Regions from separate parts of the Pseudomonas arsenicoxydans genome, predicted to be linked through region 2. Evidence: predicted binding sites of a transcription regulator. Region 2 holds the regulator's gene; the other holds the start of a gene.

The links. The regulator sigma-54, encoded in region 2, starts transcription at its own class of promoters, with help from an activator protein. The targets are predictions, from matches to a motif close to ANTGGCATNNANNTTGCTNT.
Region 1: BLQ41_RS24640 (DNA translocase FtsK) is a predicted target of sigma-54. The motif match lies at 1,980-1,999, and genes of this name have one in related genera.

What each region holds. Positions count from the first base shown of each region.
Region 1 is NZ_LT629705.1:5,278,438-5,285,391, reverse strand. It holds gene BLQ41_RS24655 (arginyltransferase) at 1-167, opposite strand, end outside; gene aat (leucyl/phenylalanyl-tRNA--protein transferase) at 225-905, opposite strand; gene trxB (thioredoxin-disulfide reductase) at 970-1,929, opposite strand; gene BLQ41_RS24640 (DNA translocase FtsK) at 2,238-4,643, shown strand; gene lolA (outer membrane lipoprotein chaperone LolA) at 4,708-5,331, shown strand; gene BLQ41_RS24630 (replication-associated recombination protein A) at 5,365-6,687, shown strand; gene crcB (fluoride efflux transporter CrcB) at 6,687-6,954, shown strand, end outside.
Region 2 is NZ_LT629705.1:43,123-52,955, reverse strand. It holds gene BLQ41_RS00305 (carbon-nitrogen hydrolase family protein) at 1-159, shown strand, start outside; gene tldD (metalloprotease TldD) at 178-1,620, shown strand; gene yjgA (ribosome biogenesis factor YjgA) at 1,671-2,195, opposite strand; gene pmbA (metalloprotease PmbA) at 2,304-3,650, shown strand; gene BLQ41_RS00285 (HPr family phosphocarrier protein) at 3,760-4,035, opposite strand; gene rapZ (RNase adapter RapZ) at 4,051-4,908, opposite strand; gene ptsN (PTS IIA-like nitrogen regulatory protein PtsN) at 4,911-5,375, opposite strand; gene hpf (ribosome hibernation-promoting factor, HPF/YfiA family) at 5,388-5,696, opposite strand; gene BLQ41_RS00265 (RNA polymerase factor sigma-54) at 5,771-7,264, opposite strand; gene lptB (LPS export ABC transporter ATP-binding protein) at 7,449-8,174, opposite strand; gene lptA (lipopolysaccharide transport periplasmic protein LptA) at 8,174-8,722, opposite strand; gene lptC (LPS export ABC transporter periplasmic protein LptC) at 8,709-9,281, opposite strand; gene BLQ41_RS00245 (KdsC family phosphatase) at 9,289-9,813, opposite strand; gene BLQ41_RS00240 (KpsF/GutQ family sugar-phosphate isomerase) at 9,813-9,833, opposite strand, start outside.

The DNA of each region.
Region 1 (6,954 bases), 1.3 Mb from region 2:
AGATGATCGCCGCTACGACGAAAACCCATTTCAGACAGATCTGCGTAGACATGCACATCCATGGGCTGACTAGGGTCGAGGAACAGCGTGGTGGCCTGCTCCTCGGGCAGATAACTGCAAGAGTGGGGCTGAGTGGCATAGAACTTCAAACGCGCCAACTCGGTCATGATCAACCCTCGGGATAAGCTTTTGCATTAAGTGTAAGCCACGCGCGCAAATGTCGCTCAGCAAACCCAGGTGGCACGGTTGGGTTGATCCAGATGCTGCGCAAGGTAGCCGGCAAACTCGCGGCGGGGAATGGCCCTGGCCCCCAGGCTGTGCAGGTGGTCAGTCGGCATCTGGCAATCGATCAGCACAAAACCTGAGTCTTTCAGATGTCGCACCAGTGTGGCAAAACCAAATTTCGAGGCATTGTCAGCGCGGCTGAACATGGATTCGCCGAAAAACAGCTGACCCATCGCCAGGCCATAGAGCCCGCCAACCAGCACACCATCGTCCCAGACCTCAACGGAATGCGCGTAGCCGCGTCTGTGCAGCTCCAGATACGCCGTCTGCATCGCGTCAGTGATCCAGGTGCCGTCGGCGTAATCGCGTGGTGCGGCGCAGGCCGCAATGACCGAGGCGAAATCCTGATCGAAGGTCACTTGATAGCGTTGCTGGCGCAATAATTTGTTCAGGCTGCGCGAGACATGCAGTTCGTCGGGAAACAGCACTGTGCGTGGATCCGGCGACCACCAGAGAATCGGCTGTCCTTCCGAGAACCACGGAAAGCAGCCGTGGCGATACGCCTGAATCAGACGATCGGCAGACAGGTCGCCGCCGGCGGCCAGCAGACCGTTGGGGTCGCGCATGGCTTTTTCCAGCGGCGGGAAGGTCAGGGTATTGCGTTGTAACCAAGTCAGCATGGCATCCGGGCTTGCAGAAGGGGAGGGCGGGGGCGGGCCGGTGGGCCCGCCGTCAAGTTTGCCGTCAAACGACGGGAATGTCGTCGAGGTATTTCTCGGCGTCCAGTGCGGCCATGCAGCCAGCCCCTGCGGAAGTCACTGCCTGGCGGTACACGTGATCGGCCACATCGCCTGCGGCAAAGACTCCTGGAATCTCGGTGGCGGTGGCATCGCCTTCGTTGCCGCCCTTGACCAGCAAATAGCCGTCGCGCATGGGCAGTTGGTCGATAAACAAGTCGGTATTGGGCTTGTGGCCGATGGCGATGAACACGCCGGCCACAGGCAACTCGCTGGTTTCGCCGGTGTGGCTGTCGCGCAGGCGGGCGCCGGTCACGCCGCTGGCATCGCCCAGAATTTCATCCAGATGCTGATTCCAGTGCAGGCGGATATTGCCGTTGGCGGCCTTTTCGAAAAGCTTGTCCTGAAGGATTTTCTCCGAGCGCAGCTTGTCGCGCCGGTGAATCAGATGGACTTCCTTGGCGATGTTCGACAGGTACAGGGCTTCTTCGACTGCGGTGTTGCCGCCGCCAACGACCGCGACCACTTGATTGCGATAGAAGAAACCGTCACACGTGGCACAAGCTGAAACGCCGCGGCCGGCAAAGGTCTCCTCCGATGCCAGTCCCAGGTATTGCGCTGAAGCGCCGGTGGCGATGATCAGGGCGTCGCACGTATAGGTGCCGCCATCGCCAATCAGCTCGAAAGGGCGCTGCTGCAACTTGGCGGTATGGATGTGGTCGTAAACGATCTGTGTGTCGAAGCGTTCGGCGTGTTTTTGCATGCGTTCCATCAGCACCGGGCCGGTAAGGCCTTCGACGTCGCCGGGCCAGTTATCGACTTCGACGGTGGTGGTCAGCTGGCCACCTGCCTGTATGCCGGTAATGACAACGGGTTTGAGGTTGGCACGAGCGGCATAAACGGCTGCGCTGTAACCGGCAGGGCCAGAACCCAGAATGATCAGGCGGGAATGCTTCGCTTCGCTCATAAAAACACCTCATAAGCCTTTGTCACAAAAGAGAATGCATGCTCAAATTGAATCGCGCGTAACCTGCCTTTGGCTATGCTACATCCAAGGGCTTGAAGCATGGCATCGGGCGAACAAACCCGTACAATGCCTGCCTGTAACTGTGTTTGTAACAAAATAAGCAATGCGTACCGTGTTTAAAAAAACCAGGGCGCAGTGTTAAAAGTAGTCTCAGTTGCGCCTGTTAACTTTTTTACCTGCCTGGATTGGGCAGTTTTTTATAGTCAATCAACAGATGGACGCGCCACGGGCGCAGGAAAAGAAGCGTTTTGAAGAAATCCACCGCAGCACCCAAGACAGTCGTTCCGCTCTGGCGCCAGCATTTGCACTACCGGCTCAAGGAAGGTGCATTGATCGCCATCGGCGGCCTGTGCCTGTTCCTGATGATGGCCTTGTTGACGTATGGCAAGGACGATCCGGGCTGGAGCCATAACAGCAAGATCGAGGACGTGCAGAACTTCGGCGGACCGGTCGGTTCCTACAGCGCCGATATCCTGTTCATGGTGCTGGGTTATTTCGCCTATATCTTCCCGCTGCTGCTGGCGATCAAGGCGTATCAGATCTTCCGTCAGCGCCACGAGGCGTGGGAGTGGAGCGGCTGGCTGTTCTCCTGGCGCCTGATCGGCCTGGTGTTTCTGGTGCTGTCTGGCGCGGCCCTGGCACATATCCATTTTCACGCGGCAACCGGTCTGCCGGCCGGCGCTGGCGGTGCGTTGGGCGAAAGCCTTGGCGATCTGGCCAGGAACGCCCTGAACATTCAGGGCAGCACGTTGTTGTTCATCGCGCTGTTCCTGTTCGGCCTGACCGTGTTCACCGACCTGTCATGGTTCAAGGTGATGGACGTCACCGGCAAGATTACCCTCGACCTGCTGGAACTGTTCCAGGGCGCGGCCAATCGCTGGTGGGCCGCCCGTGTCGAACGCAAGCAGCTGGTTGCGCAGTTGCGTGAAGTCGATGATCGCGTTCATGACGTGGTTGCGCCGACTGTCACCGACAAACGCGAGCAGGCCAAGGTCAAGGAGCGCTTGATCGAGCGCGAGCAAGCGTTGAGCAAACACATGTCGGACCGCGAGAAGCAGGTGCCGCCTGTGATCGCGCCCGCGCCGCCAAAACCGGCAGCGCCGAGCAAACGCGTGGAAAAAGAGAAGCAGGCCCCGCTGTTCGTCGACAGCGCCGTCGAAGGCACCTTGCCGCCGATCTCGATCCTCGACCCGGCAGAAAAGAAACAACTCAATTATTCCCCGGAATCCCTGGCGGCCGTCGGCCATTTGCTGGAAATCAAGCTCAAGGAATTCGGCGTCGAAGTCTCGGTGGATTCGATTCACCCGGGGCCGGTGATTACCCGTTACGAAATCCAGCCCGCTGCTGGCGTCAAAGTCAGCCGCATTTCCAACCTGGCAAAAGACTTGGCGCGTTCCCTGGCCGTGACCAGTGTGCGGGTGGTGGAAGTGATTCCCGGCAAGACCACCGTCGGTATCGAGATCCCGAACGAAGATCGTCAGATCGTGCGCTTCTCCGAAGTGCTGTCGACGCCCGAGTACGACAACTTCAAGTCGCCCGTCACCCTGGCCCTGGGCCACGACATCGGCGGCAAGCCGGTCATCACCGACTTGGCGAAAATGCCTCACTTGCTGGTGGCCGGTACGACCGGTTCCGGTAAGTCGGTGGGTGTGAACGCGATGATCCTGTCGATCCTGTTCAAGTCCGGCCCGGAAGACGCCAAGCTGATCATGATCGACCCGAAAATGCTTGAGCTGTCGATCTACGAAGGCATTCCGCACCTGCTGTGCCCGGTGGTTACCGACATGAAGGATGCCGCCAACGCCCTGCGCTGGAGCGTGGCGGAGATGGAACGTCGCTACAAACTGATGGCAAAGATGGGCGTACGAAACCTGTCGGGCTTCAACGCCAAGGTCAAGGAAGCCCAGGACGCCGGCACACCGTTGACCGATCCTTTGTACAAGCGCGAAAGCATTCACGACGAAGCACCGTTGCTGACCAAGCTGCCAACCATCGTCGTAGTGGTCGACGAATTCGCCGACATGATGATGATCGTCGGCAAGAAGGTTGAAGAACTGATCGCCCGTATCGCCCAGAAGGCCCGTGCGGCCGGTATCCACTTGATCCTCGCGACCCAGCGTCCGTCGGTTGACGTGATCACCGGTCTTATCAAGGCGAACATCCCGACGCGCATGGCGTTCCAGGTGTCGAGCAAGATCGATTCGCGGACCATCATCGACCAGGGCGGCGCCGAGCAATTGCTGGGCCACGGTGACATGCTCTACATGCCGCCGGGCACCAGCCTGCCGATTCGTGTTCACGGTGCGTTCGTATCCGATGACGAGGTTCACCGGGTGGTTGAAGCCTGGAAGCTGCGTGGAGCGCCGGAATACAACGACGAGATCCTGGCCGGTGTCGAAGAGGCCGGCAGTGGCTTTGAAAATGGCGGCAGTGGCGGTGACGACGATGCTGAAACCGATGCCTTGTACGACGAAGCCGTCCAGTTCGTTCTGGAAAGCCGCCGTGCCTCCATCTCTGCAGTTCAGCGCAAGCTGAAAATCGGCTACAACCGCGCCGCGCGCATGATCGAAGCCATGGAAATGGCCGGGGTCGTGACGTCCATGAATACCAACGGTTCGCGTGAAGTCCTGGCTCCAGGCCCGGTACGCGACTGATTTGAATTGAAAGGGCGTCGCGACATGCGATGCCCGTACTCCCACGAATGTTATGAGGACTCCCATGCGTCTTATCCGCATGCTGTTGCTGCCGGTACTGGCTTTGACCACGCTCTCGGCTCACGCCGATGACAAGGACGTGGCGCGTCTGACCCAATTGCTGGAAACATCCAAGACCCTGACTGCACGCTTTTCGCAACTGACCCTCGATGGCAGCGGCACCCAATTGCAGGAAACCGCCGGTGACATGTCGCTGCAGCGTCCAGGCCTGTTTTACTGGCACACCAATGCACCCGCTGAACAAACGATGGTTTCCGACGGCAAGAAGGTCACCCTGTGGGACCCGGATCTTGAACAGGTCACCATCAAGACCCTCGACCTGCGCTTGACCCAGACTCCAGCCCTGTTGTTGTCGGGTGACGTGTCCAAGATCAGCCAGAGCTTCGACATCAGCGCCAAGGAAGCCGGCGGCGTGATCGACTTCACCTTGAAGCCGAAAACCAAAGACACGCTGTTTGACAGCCTGCGCCTGTCGTTCCGTAACGGTCTGGTCAATGACATGCAACTGATCGACAGTGTCGGCCAGCGCACCAACATCCTGTTCACCGGCGTGAAGGCCAACGAGCCGATCCCTGCATCCAAGTTCAAGTTCGACATCCCCAAGGGTGCGGACGTGATCCAGGAATAAAACGCAGTCCCCAGTGAGGTTTCATAAGTAGTGATGGACCTGTTTCGCAGTGCCCCGATAGCTCAGCCCCTGGCCGCTCGCCTGCGTGCGGCCAATCTGGACGAGTACGTCGGTCAGGAACACCTGCTCGCTCGCGGCAAGCCTTTGCGCGAAGCCCTGGAGCAGGGTGCCCTGCACTCGATGATTTTCTGGGGACCGCCGGGGGTGGGCAAGACCACCCTGGCGCGGTTGCTGGCGGAAGTCTCGGATGCGCACTTCGAAACGGTCTCGGCGGTGCTGGCCGGCGTGAAGGAGATCCGTCAGGCGGTGGAAATCGCCAAGCAGCAGGCCGGGCAATACGGCAAGCGGACCATCCTGTTCGTCGATGAAGTGCATCGTTTCAACAAGTCGCAGCAGGATGCGTTTCTGCCCTACGTTGAAGACGGCACGCTGATTTTCATCGGCGCGACCACTGAAAACCCCTCGTTCGAACTCAACAACGCCTTGCTCTCGCGGGCGCGTGTCTACGTGCTCAAAAGCCTCGACGAAGCGGCCCTGCGCAAGTTGGTGCATCGCGCGCTGACCGAAGAGCGTGGCTTGGGCAAGCGGCAACTGACCCTCAGCGATGAAGGCTTCCAGATGCTGCTGTCTGCCGCCGATGGCGATGGCCGTCGTTTGCTCAACCTGTTGGAGAACGCCTCGGACCTGGCGGAAGACAACAGCGAGATCGGTATCGACCTGCTGCAAAGCCTGCTCGGCGATACGCGGCGGCGTTTCGACAAGGGCGGCGAGGCGTTCTACGACCAGATATCGGCGCTGCATAAATCGGTACGCGGCTCCAATCCAGATGGCGCGCTGTACTGGTTCGCGCGGATGATCGATGGCGGTTGCGACCCGTTGTACCTGGCCCGGCGCGTGGTGCGCATGGCCAGCGAAGACATCGGCAACGCTGACCCGCGTGCCCTGAGCCTGTGCCTGGCAGCGTGGGAAGTGCAGGAGCGCCTCGGCAGCCCTGAAGGCGAGTTGGCAGTGGCCCAGGCCATCACTTATCTGGCGTGCGCGCCGAAAAGCAACGCGGTGTACATGGGCTTCAAAGCCGCGATGCGCAGCGCCACCGAACACGGCTCGCTCGAAGTGCCGCTGCACCTGCGCAACGCGCCGACCAAGCTGATGAAGCAGCTGGGTTATGGCGATGAATACCGTTATGCCCACGATGAGCCAGACGCGTACGCCGCGGGCGAAGACTATTTCCCGGAAGAACTCGAGCCCCAACCGTTCTATCAACCGGTGCCACGCGGCCTGGAGTTGAAGATCGGCGAGAAGCTCAACCACCTTGCACAACTTGACCGTTTAAGCCCCCGGCAGCGGAGAAAATAGTGATTCCTTTGGTTATAGCGGTCTCCATCGGCGGTGTTGCCGGCACATTGTTGCGCTTTGCCACCGGCAATTGGGTCAACGCTAATTGGCCGCGACACTTCTATACCGCGACGCTCGCCGTTAATATCGTGGGCTGTCTGCTGATCGGCGTTCTATACGGTCTGTTTTTGATTCGTCCGGAGGTGCCTTTCGAGGTGCGTGCCGGGCTGATCGTCGGCTTCCTCGGGGGGCTGACGACTTTTTCATCCTTTTCACTGGATACGGTGC
Region 2 (9,833 bases):
CCCTGGGGCCGCGTGCTGGCGCAACAGGATCAAGGCGAGGCCGTGCTGCTGGCCGAACGCGATAGCAGCGAACAGGCGTCCATCAGGGCGCGGATGCCGGTGTCCAGTCACCGGCGCTTTTTCTCGCAGGGCGCCCAGCGACCTGCCTCAGAACGATGAATTTAAGGCGTAAAGCATATGAGCGAGTTGTTGTCCTCAGTCAGTGAACACCTCCTGGCGCCCGGCGGCGTAACCATCGAAAGCCTGCAAGGTGTACTCGGCGATCTGGCCGGCCCGGGCATCGATGCCGCCGACCTGTATTTCCAGGGACAGATCTCCGAGTCCTGGGCGCTGGAAGACGGGATCGTCAAGGAAGGCAGCTTCAACCTCGATCAGGGCGTCGGCGTTCGTGCGCAATCGGGTGAAAAAACCGGATTTGCCTACAGCAATGCGATCACGCTGGAAGCCTTGGGCGCGGCGGCACGTGCTGCGCGCTCGATCTCGCGCGCCGGGCAAAATGGCACGGTGCAGGCGTTCACCACGGCTGATGTCGCCCAGTTATATGGGCCGGACAATCCTTTGGAAGTGATGACGCGCGCCGAGAAAGTCGAGTTGCTTAAACGCATCGACGTCGCGACGCGCGCCCTCGACCCGCGTATTCAGCAAGTGACCGTGAGCATGGCCGGCGTCTGGGAGCGAATCCTCGTGGCCTCGACGGATGGCGGTCTGGCGGCGGATGTACGGCCGTTGGTGCGCTTTAACGTCAGCGTGATCGTCGAGCAGAACGGTCGCCGCGAGCGCGGTGGTCATGGCGGTGGCGGTCGGACCGATTACCGTTATTTCCTCAGCGATGACCGTGCCATGGGGTACGCCCGTGAAGCGTTGCGTCAGGCGCTGGTCAACCTTGAAGCGATTCCGGCGCCGGCCGGTACGTTGCCGGTGGTGTTGGGGTCGGGCTGGTCCGGCGTGCTGCTGCACGAAGCGGTCGGTCACGGCCTGGAAGGCGACTTCAACCGCAAGGGCAGTTCCGCCTACAGCGGGCGCATGGGCGAGATGGTCGCGTCCAAGCTCTGCACCATCGTCGATGACGGTACGTTGGCAGGCCGTCGCGGCTCCCTGAGCGTCGACGACGAGGGCACCCCGACCGAGTGCACCACGCTGATCGAGAACGGCGTACTCAAGGGCTACATGCAGGACAAGCTCAATGCACGTCTGATGGGCGTTGCCCGCACCGGTAACGGCCGCCGTGAATCCTACGCGCACTTGCCGATGCCGCGCATGACCAACACCTACATGCTGGCGGGCGAAAGCGACCCGGCGGAAATCATTGCCTCGGTAAAGCGCGGCATCTATTGCGCTAACCTCGGTGGTGGCCAGGTAGACATCACCAGCGGCAAGTTCGTGTTCTCCACCAGCGAGGCGTACTTGATCGAAGACGGCAAGATTACCGCCCCGGTCAAAGGCGCGACGTTGATCGGCAACGGCCCGGAAGCCATGAGCAAGGTGTCGATGGTCGGCAATGATCTGGCGCTGGACAGCGGTGTGGGGACATGCGGCAAGGATGGGCAGTCGGTGCCGGTGGGTGTCGGCCAGCCAACGCTGAAAATCGATGCGATCACTGTGGGTGGCACAGGATCGTAAACAGGATGGAGCTTCGGGTGAGCCGCTTGGCGACTCACCCGATTCGAGCATCAACGCAGGCCGCGTTGAGTCTCGTCCAGCTCACGGATGTATTTGAAGATTTTACGGCTCGATGCCGGAGGCTTGTTGGTCGCCAGTTCGTGCTGGGCCTGACGGATCAGGGAGCGCAACTGCTGACGATCAGCCTCCGGGTAGTCGAGTACGAACTTCTCCAGGACTGCATCGTCGCCCGCGATCAAACGATCGCGCCAGCGTTCCAGACCGTGGAAACGTTCGTTGTACTGCCGGGTGGAGGCATCGAGTTGATCGAGCAAGGACAGAATGGCGTCAGTGTCCTGATCGCGCATCAGTTTGCCAATGAACATAAGGTGCCGTTTACGCGCGATATTCGCGGTGTGCTTGGGCGCATCGGCCAGTGCCCGGCGCATAGCGTCGGTCAGCGGCAGTTTTGCCAGCAAGTCAGGCTTGAGCGTTGTAAGGCGCTCGCCGAGGTCAACCAGAGCATGAAGCTCGCGTTTGACCTGGGATTTGCTTTTTTCTCCCGTATCGAGGGAGTCGTCGTAAGAATCAACCATGGTGGCCGTCCGCAAAGAAACGCCGCCATGATAACCAGTCGGGGGCCGCTTGTCCGGCCCGGTCGCTCGAAGGCCCTAGCCGAAAGCAGAATTTGAGTGGAGAACAGCATGAGTGCAGTTGAAAGCGTCGGCCCACAAGCGTTGCCGGCACTGCAAGAACAAGTCGAGCAGATCATCGCTGAAGCCAAGCGCCAGGGCGCCAGTGCCTGTGAAGTGGCGGTGTCGCTGGAGCAGGGCCTGTCCACTTCGGTGCGTCAGCGCGAAGTCGAAACCGTCGAATTCAACCGCGATCAGGGCTTTGGCATCACCTTGTACGTTGGTCAGCGCAAAGGCTCGGCCAGTACATCGGCCAGTGGCCCGGAAGCCATTCGCGAAACCGTCGCTGCGGCGCTGGCCATCGCCAAGCACACCTCGGAAGATGAAGCGTCAGGCCTGGCCGATGCCGCGTTGATGGCCCGGGATCTGCCGGATTTCGACCTGTTCCACCAATGGGACATTACCCCGGAGCAGGCCATCGAGCAGGCGCTGACCTGTGAAGCGGCGGCGTTTGCGGCCGACAGCCGGATCAAGAATGCTGATGGTACGACCCTCAGCACCCATCAAGGCTGCCGGGTTTACGGCAACAGCCACGGGTTTATCGGCGGCTATGCGTCGACTCGTCACAGCCTGAGCTGCGTCATGATCGCCGAGGCCGACGGGCAGATGCAGCGCGATTACTGGTATGACGTGAACCGTCAGGGCAATTTGCTGGCCGATCCTGTGAGCATTGGCCAGCGCGCCGCACAACGCGCCGCGAGCCGCCTGGGCGCGCGTCCGGTGCCGACTTGCGAAGTACCGGTGCTGTTTTCGGCGGAGCTGGCCGGTGGTTTGTTCGGCAGTTTCCTGTCGGCGATTTCCGGCGGCAGCCTGTATCGCAAATCGTCGTTCCTTGAAGGCACCCTGGGGCAAAAGCTGTTCCCGGAATGGCTAACCATCGATGAACGTCCGCATTTGATGCGCGCCATGGGCAGTTCGGCGTTCGACGGTGATGGCCTGGCGACCTATGCCAAGCCGTTCGTCGAAAAGGGCGAATTGGTGTCGTACATCCTCGGCACCTATTCCGGCCGTAAGCTCGGCATGCCAAGCACCGCTAACGCAGGCGGCGTGCACAACCTCTTCGTCACCCATGGCGACGAAGATCAGGCGGCATTGCTACGCCGCATGGGGCGCGGCTTGCTGGTCACCGAGTTGATGGGCCAGGGCCTGAACATGGTCACCGGCGATTATTCCCGTGGCGCGGCCGGTTATTGGGTCGAGAACGGCGAAATCCAGTTCGCGGTCCAGGAAGTGACCATTGCCGGCAACATGCGCGACATGTTCAAGCAGATCGTTGCGGTGGGTAATGACCTGGAGCTGCGCAGCAACATTCGTACTGGCTCGGTGTTGATCGAGCGGATGACCGTGGCCGGTAGCTAACGCTTATCGCTGCGCAAAAAAAGGCGCGTCACCCGATTGGGTGACGCGCCTTTTTTATTGCGTCTTGCACAGCGCCTTGTCGGAGCAATGCTGCACAAAGGGGGCGGTGTTACTCGCCTTCGTCGAAGTAGTTGTTGATCAACTTCACCAAGGCATCCAGCGCTTCCTGTTCCTGCTCGCCTTCAGTGCTGAGGTGGATCTTCGTGCCCTTGCCGGCCGCGAGCATCATCATGGCCATGATGCTTTTGCCGTCGACGGTGGATTCTGGCGTGCGTCCCACTCTGATCGTGCAATCCTTGAACTGACCAGCAACGCCAACGAATTTTGCCGACGCGCGGGCATGTAGGCCCAGCTTGTTGATGATTTCGATTTCCAGAGCAGGCATCGCGATGTGAATCCTTTAGCTGAGGTCGCGGTGGCGGACCTGGACGTTCTTCAGGGATTGTTGCAGAACCTGGCCCAGACGTTCGGTCAGGTAGACGGAGCGGTGATGCCCGCCGGTGCAGCCAATGGCAATGGTGACATAAGCACGGTTGCTCGCGGCGAAGCGCGGCAGCCATTTTAGCAGGTAGGAGGAAATGTCCTGGAACATCTCTTCGACGTCCGGTTGCGCCGCCAGGTACTCGGCTACCGGTTGATCAAGCCCGGACAGCTCGCGCAACTCCGGTTTCCAGTAAGGGTTGGGCAGGCAGCGCACGTCGAACACCAGGTCTGCGTCGACCGGCATGCCTCGCTTGAATCCGAACGACTCGACCAGAAATGCAGTGCCGCTGTCCGGCTGGTTCAGCAGGCGCAGCTTGATGGTGTCGCGCAGCTGATACAGGTTCAGGTTGGTGGTGTTGACTTTCAGGTCGGCCAGGTCGGCAATCGGCCCCAGCAAACTGGTTTCGTCCTGAATCGCCTCGGCCAACGAACGGTGGGCGGTACTGAGCGGGTGGCGACGGCGGGTTTCCGAAAACCGTTTGAGCAACGTTTCTTCGTCGGCGTCCAGGTACAGCACATCGCATTTGATGTGCCGGCTGCGGACTTCTTCCAGCAGTTCCGGAAATCGCGACAGATGACTGGGCAGGTTGCGGGCATCGATGGATACGGCAACCAGCGGTTGTGCGAGTTCGGTATGAATCAGTGCGCGCTCGGCGAGTTCCGGCAGCAACCCGGCAGGCAGGTTGTCGATGCAGTAGTAGCCGTTGTCCTCGAGAACATCGAGTGCGGTACTTTTACCTGAGCCGGAGCGGCCACTGACAATGATCAAGCGCATGATTAATGACCGTTTTGCTCGCTCAGGACGACCTGATACAAGGCTTCATTACTCGGGGCGCTGCGCAGTTTTTCGCGCACTTCCTTGCGATCGAGCATGCTGGCGATCTGGCGCAGTAGCTCCAGGTGCGCATCGGTAGCGGCCTGCGGGACCAGCAGTACGAACAGCAGGTCAACCGGGGCGCCGTCGATGGCGTCGAAATCAATGGGTGCGTCGAGGTGCATCAATGCACTGATGGGCGAGGTGCAGCCCTTGAGGCGACAGTGGGGGATGGCGATGCCGTTGCCAAAACCGGTTGAACCGAGTTTTTCACGGGCAATCAAAGCTTCGAAGACATCTTGCATCTCCAGATCCGGCACTTCCCGGGCGATCAGGTTGGCAATTTGCTCGAGGGCTTTCTTTTTACTGCCGCCCGGCACGTTCACGAGAGAACGGCCGGGGGTCAGGATGTTTTCAAGTCGGATCATGGGTTGGGAGTGTTAACGACCGGTAGCGCCCTGGAGCAGGCTTTGGGTCTTTTCCTTATGCTTTTTGAGTTGTTTATCGAGCTTGTCGGTCAGTAAGTCGATCGCCGCGTACATATCGGTATGTTCCGCGTTCGCGACCACTTCGCTGCCGGGAATATGCAACGTGGCTTCGATTTTCTGCTTCAGCTTTTCGACGCACATCGTGACTTGCACGTTGGTGATCTTGTCGAAATGCCTCTCTAATCGTTCGAGTTTTTCGCCGATGTAGGTGCGAAGAGGTTCGGTCACTTCCAGTTGGTGTCCACTGATGTTGACTTGCATACAGCTTCTCCTTCGTTGCCAGTGCATAAAGCGGTAGATCAGATGATCTACCACTGGAACGCTGTGGCGTGGCTCTACATCAACCGCTTGCGTTCGCTCGAAGGCGCGATCCCGAGGGATTCGCGGTACTTGGCGACGGTGCGGCGAGCCACCTGAATGCCTTGTGCCTCCAGTAAACCAGCGATCTTGCTGTCACTCAACGGCTTTTTCTGATTTTCCGCCGCAACCAGTTTTTTGATGATTGCGCGGATCGCCGTGGACGAGCATTCGCCGCCTTCGGAGGTGCTGACGTGGCTGGAAAAAAAGTATTTCAGTTCATATATGCCCCGAGGGGTATGCATGAATTTCTGTGTGGTCACCCGTGAAATCGTCGACTCGTGCATGCCCACCGCTTCGGCGATGTCGTGCAGGACCAGCGGTTTCATCGCTTCGTCACCGTACTCCAGGAAGCCGCGCTGATGCTCGACGATTTGGGTGGCCACTTTCATCAGGGTTTCGTTGCGGCTTTGCAGGCTCTTGATGAACCAGCGTGCTTCTTGCAATTGATTGCGCATGAAGGTGTTGTCGGCGCTGGTGTCGGCACGGCGCACAAACCCGGCATATTGGGCGTTGACCCGCAGCCGTGGCACCGATTCCTGATTCAGCTCGACCAGCCAGCGCTCGTTGTCCTTGCGCACGATCACGTCAGGGACGACGTATTCGGCTTCGCTGGACTCGATTTGTGAGCCCGGGCGCGGATTGAGGCTCTGCACCAGTTCGATCACCTGGCGCAGTTCATCTTCCTTGAGCTTCATGCGGCGCATCAGCTGGCTGTAGTCGCGGCTACCGAGCAGATCGATGTAGTCAGTGACCAGGCGCTTGGCTTCCGCCAGCCAAGGTGTCTTGGCTGGCAGCTGGCGCAGTTGCAGCAGCAGGCATTCGCCCAGGTTGCGGGCGCCGATACCGGCAGGCTCGAACTGCTGGATGCGATGCAGGACGGCTTCGATTTCGTCCAGTTCGATGTCCAGTTCCGGATCGAAGGCTTCGAGGATTTCCTCGAGGGTTTCGTCCAGGTAGCCCTGATTGTTGATGCAATCGATCAGGGTTACGGCGATCAAGCGATCGGTGTCGGACATCGGTGCCAGGTTCAGCTGCCACAGCAAATGGCTTTGCAGGCTTTCACCGGCTGATGTGCGGGTAGTGAAATCCCACTCGTCGTCATCGCTGCTCGGCAGGCTGCTGGCGCTGGTCTGATAAACGTCTTCCCATGCCGTATCGACGGGCAGCTCGTTGGGAATACGCTCATTCCAGTCACCTTCCTCGAGGTTGTCCACCGTCGGGGCGGTTTCCTGGTAGGAGGGCTCTGAAACATCGGCGTTGGGTTGCTGTTCGGCTTTGTCGGCCAAGGGGTCGGCGTTATCGAAGTCGTCGCCTTCTTCCTGGCGTTCGAGCATCGGATTGGACTCCAGGGCCTCCTGGATTTCCTGTTGCAGGTCCAGGGTCGACAATTGGAGCAGGCGGATGGCCTGTTGCAGCTGCGGTGTCATCGTCAGCTGCTGGCCCATTCTCAAGACTAGCGATGGTTTCATGGCAGGGGCTAAACACCTTATTCGCCGGCGCACATGCGCCATCCACTACAGGGCGCCGGAGCGCCAAACATAAGCAAATTATATGCCCGAAACTGCAGCGTTTGCCTAGAGCGCCGTAACAATAAAAAAATGTTGATTTTTTATCGAGACGAGCGCTCGGGCGACCTGCCAGACACCTGAGTGCTTACAGGCGGAACTCATGGCCCAGATAGACTTCTTTCACCAGGTCATTGGCCAGGATGGTGGCGGAGTCGCCTTCGGCAATGAGCTGTCCATCGTTGACGATGTAGGCGGTTTCGCAGATATCCAGGGTTTCACGGACGTTGTGGTCGGTGATCAGCACGCCAATGCCTTTGGCCTTGAGGTGGTAGATGATCTGTTTGATGTCGCCTACCGAAATCGGGTCCACGCCGGCGAACGGTTCGTCGAGCAGGATGAATTTCGGGTTGGTGGCCAGGGCGCGTGCGATTTCCACGCGGCGGCGCTCACCACCGGAGAGGCTCATGCCGAGGTTGTCACGGATGTGGCTGATATGGAATTCCTGTAGCAGGCTTTCCAGTTCCTTGCGACGACCGTCCTTGTCGAGCTCCTTGCGGGTCTCGAGGATGGCCATGATGTTGTCGGCCACCGAGAGTTTGCGAAAAATCGACGCTTCTTGCGGAAGATAGCCGATACCGGCTTTTGCACGACCGTGCATTGGCTGGTGGCTTACGTCCAGGTCATCGATCAGTACGCGACCCTGGTCGGCCTGCACCAGGCCGACAATCATATAGAAGCAGGTGGTCTTGCCGGCGCCGTTAGGACCCAGCAGGCCGACGATCTGACCGCTGTCGATCGACAGGCTGACATCACGCACGACCTGGCGGCTCTTGTAGCTCTTGGCCAGATGCTGAGCTTTCAGAGTTGCCATTATGGAGCCTTTTTCGCGTCGGTTTTCGGCTTGGGCTGGATCACCATGTCGATGCGTGGACGCGCTTCGGTGACTTTGTTGCCTGTGGCGCGACCAGCGCTCGCAAGCTTCTTGACGGTGTCGTAGACGATTTTCTCGCCTTGGGTGGTGTTGTTGTCCTTGTCGATGACTTTTGCCTTGTCGATCAACACGATGCGGTTTTGCGCGGCATGGTACTGGATCGTGACGCCCCAGCCCTGAACAGGCTTGGTGTCGCCGGCGGTCTGCAATTGTTCGAAGTAGGCGAGGTTGCCCACCGAGGTCACCACGTCAATGTCGCCGGTCGGCGTGCGGGTGATGGTCACGGTGTTGCCTTTAACGATCATCGAGCCTTGGGTGATGATCACGTCACCTTTATAGGTGGCAACGCCATTCTTGTCGTCCAGTTGGGCATCGTCGGCCTGAATGCGGATAGGCTGCTCTTGATCGTTCGGCAGAGCCCAGGCGCTCACGCTTCCCAGTGCTGCGCCCAGACTGAGCAAAATAGGGAGAGTTTTAACGAGCCTCATACTGTCCTCTTACGTTCGATAGCAGGTGTATCCTGCTTTCTTTCAAGTACGCTTTCATTCCGTTGCCTGTCGATACACCGCCAGCGCCGTCGATTCTAACGGGTTGATCGGTCTGCGCATATTGCTCCTTGGGGAACACAGTCATACGGGTGGTGGTAATCAGGGTCTTGCGATTTTTCTCGTCGAAACGCGTGATGCGCACCGAATCAATCAGCTCGACCTGAGTGCCGTCGGGATTGACTTCCCCGCGCTCGCTCTGCACGTGCCACGGGAACTGGGTGCCGCGAAACATGTTCAGGTCGGGATTGGTCAGCAACGTCACCTCGGTCGCTTTCAGGTGTTCAACCTTGTCGGACGTCATTTCGTACTGCAATTTGCCGTCCGGCAGGTACTGCACGCTGTGGGCGTTGGTGGCGTAATAGTCAATCGCGCTTTCGTCGACCTTGGCTACCGGTTTATCGAGGAAGCGTTCCGGGCTGATGTTCCAGTAGCCGACCGCGGCGAATAGCGCCGCGATGCAACTGAACAGCACGATGTTACGAATCTTTTTGCTCAACATAATGGGCTCACAGGTACGCGGCGTTGGCCGCATCAAGGCGGCCCTGGGCGAGCAGGATCAATTCGCAGAATTCACGAGCGGCACCCTCGCCACCACGGGCCAGGGTAATGCCATGGGCGTTTTCACGCACGAAGCTGGCAGCATTGGCCACCGCCATGCCCAGGCCAACACGGCGAATCACCGGCAGGTCTGGCAAGTCGTCACCCAAATAGGCAACTTGTTCATAGCTTAGGTTGAGTTGGGCCAGAAGCTCGTCCAGCACCACCAGTTTGTCTTCGCGCCCCTGATAAAGGTGTGGAATGCCGAGGTTCTTCGCCCGACGCTCGACCACGGGAGTCTTGCGGCCGCTGATGATAGCGGTCTGCACGCCGGCTGCCATCAACATCTTGATGCCTTGGCCGTCGAGGGTATTGAACGTCTTGAATTCGCTACCGTCTTCAAGGAAGTACAGCCGTCCGTCGGTCAGCACGCCGTCGACGTCGAACACCGCGAGTTTTATCTGTTTGCCGCGTTGCAGCAGGTCGGTGCTCATTACATTACTCCTGCACGCAG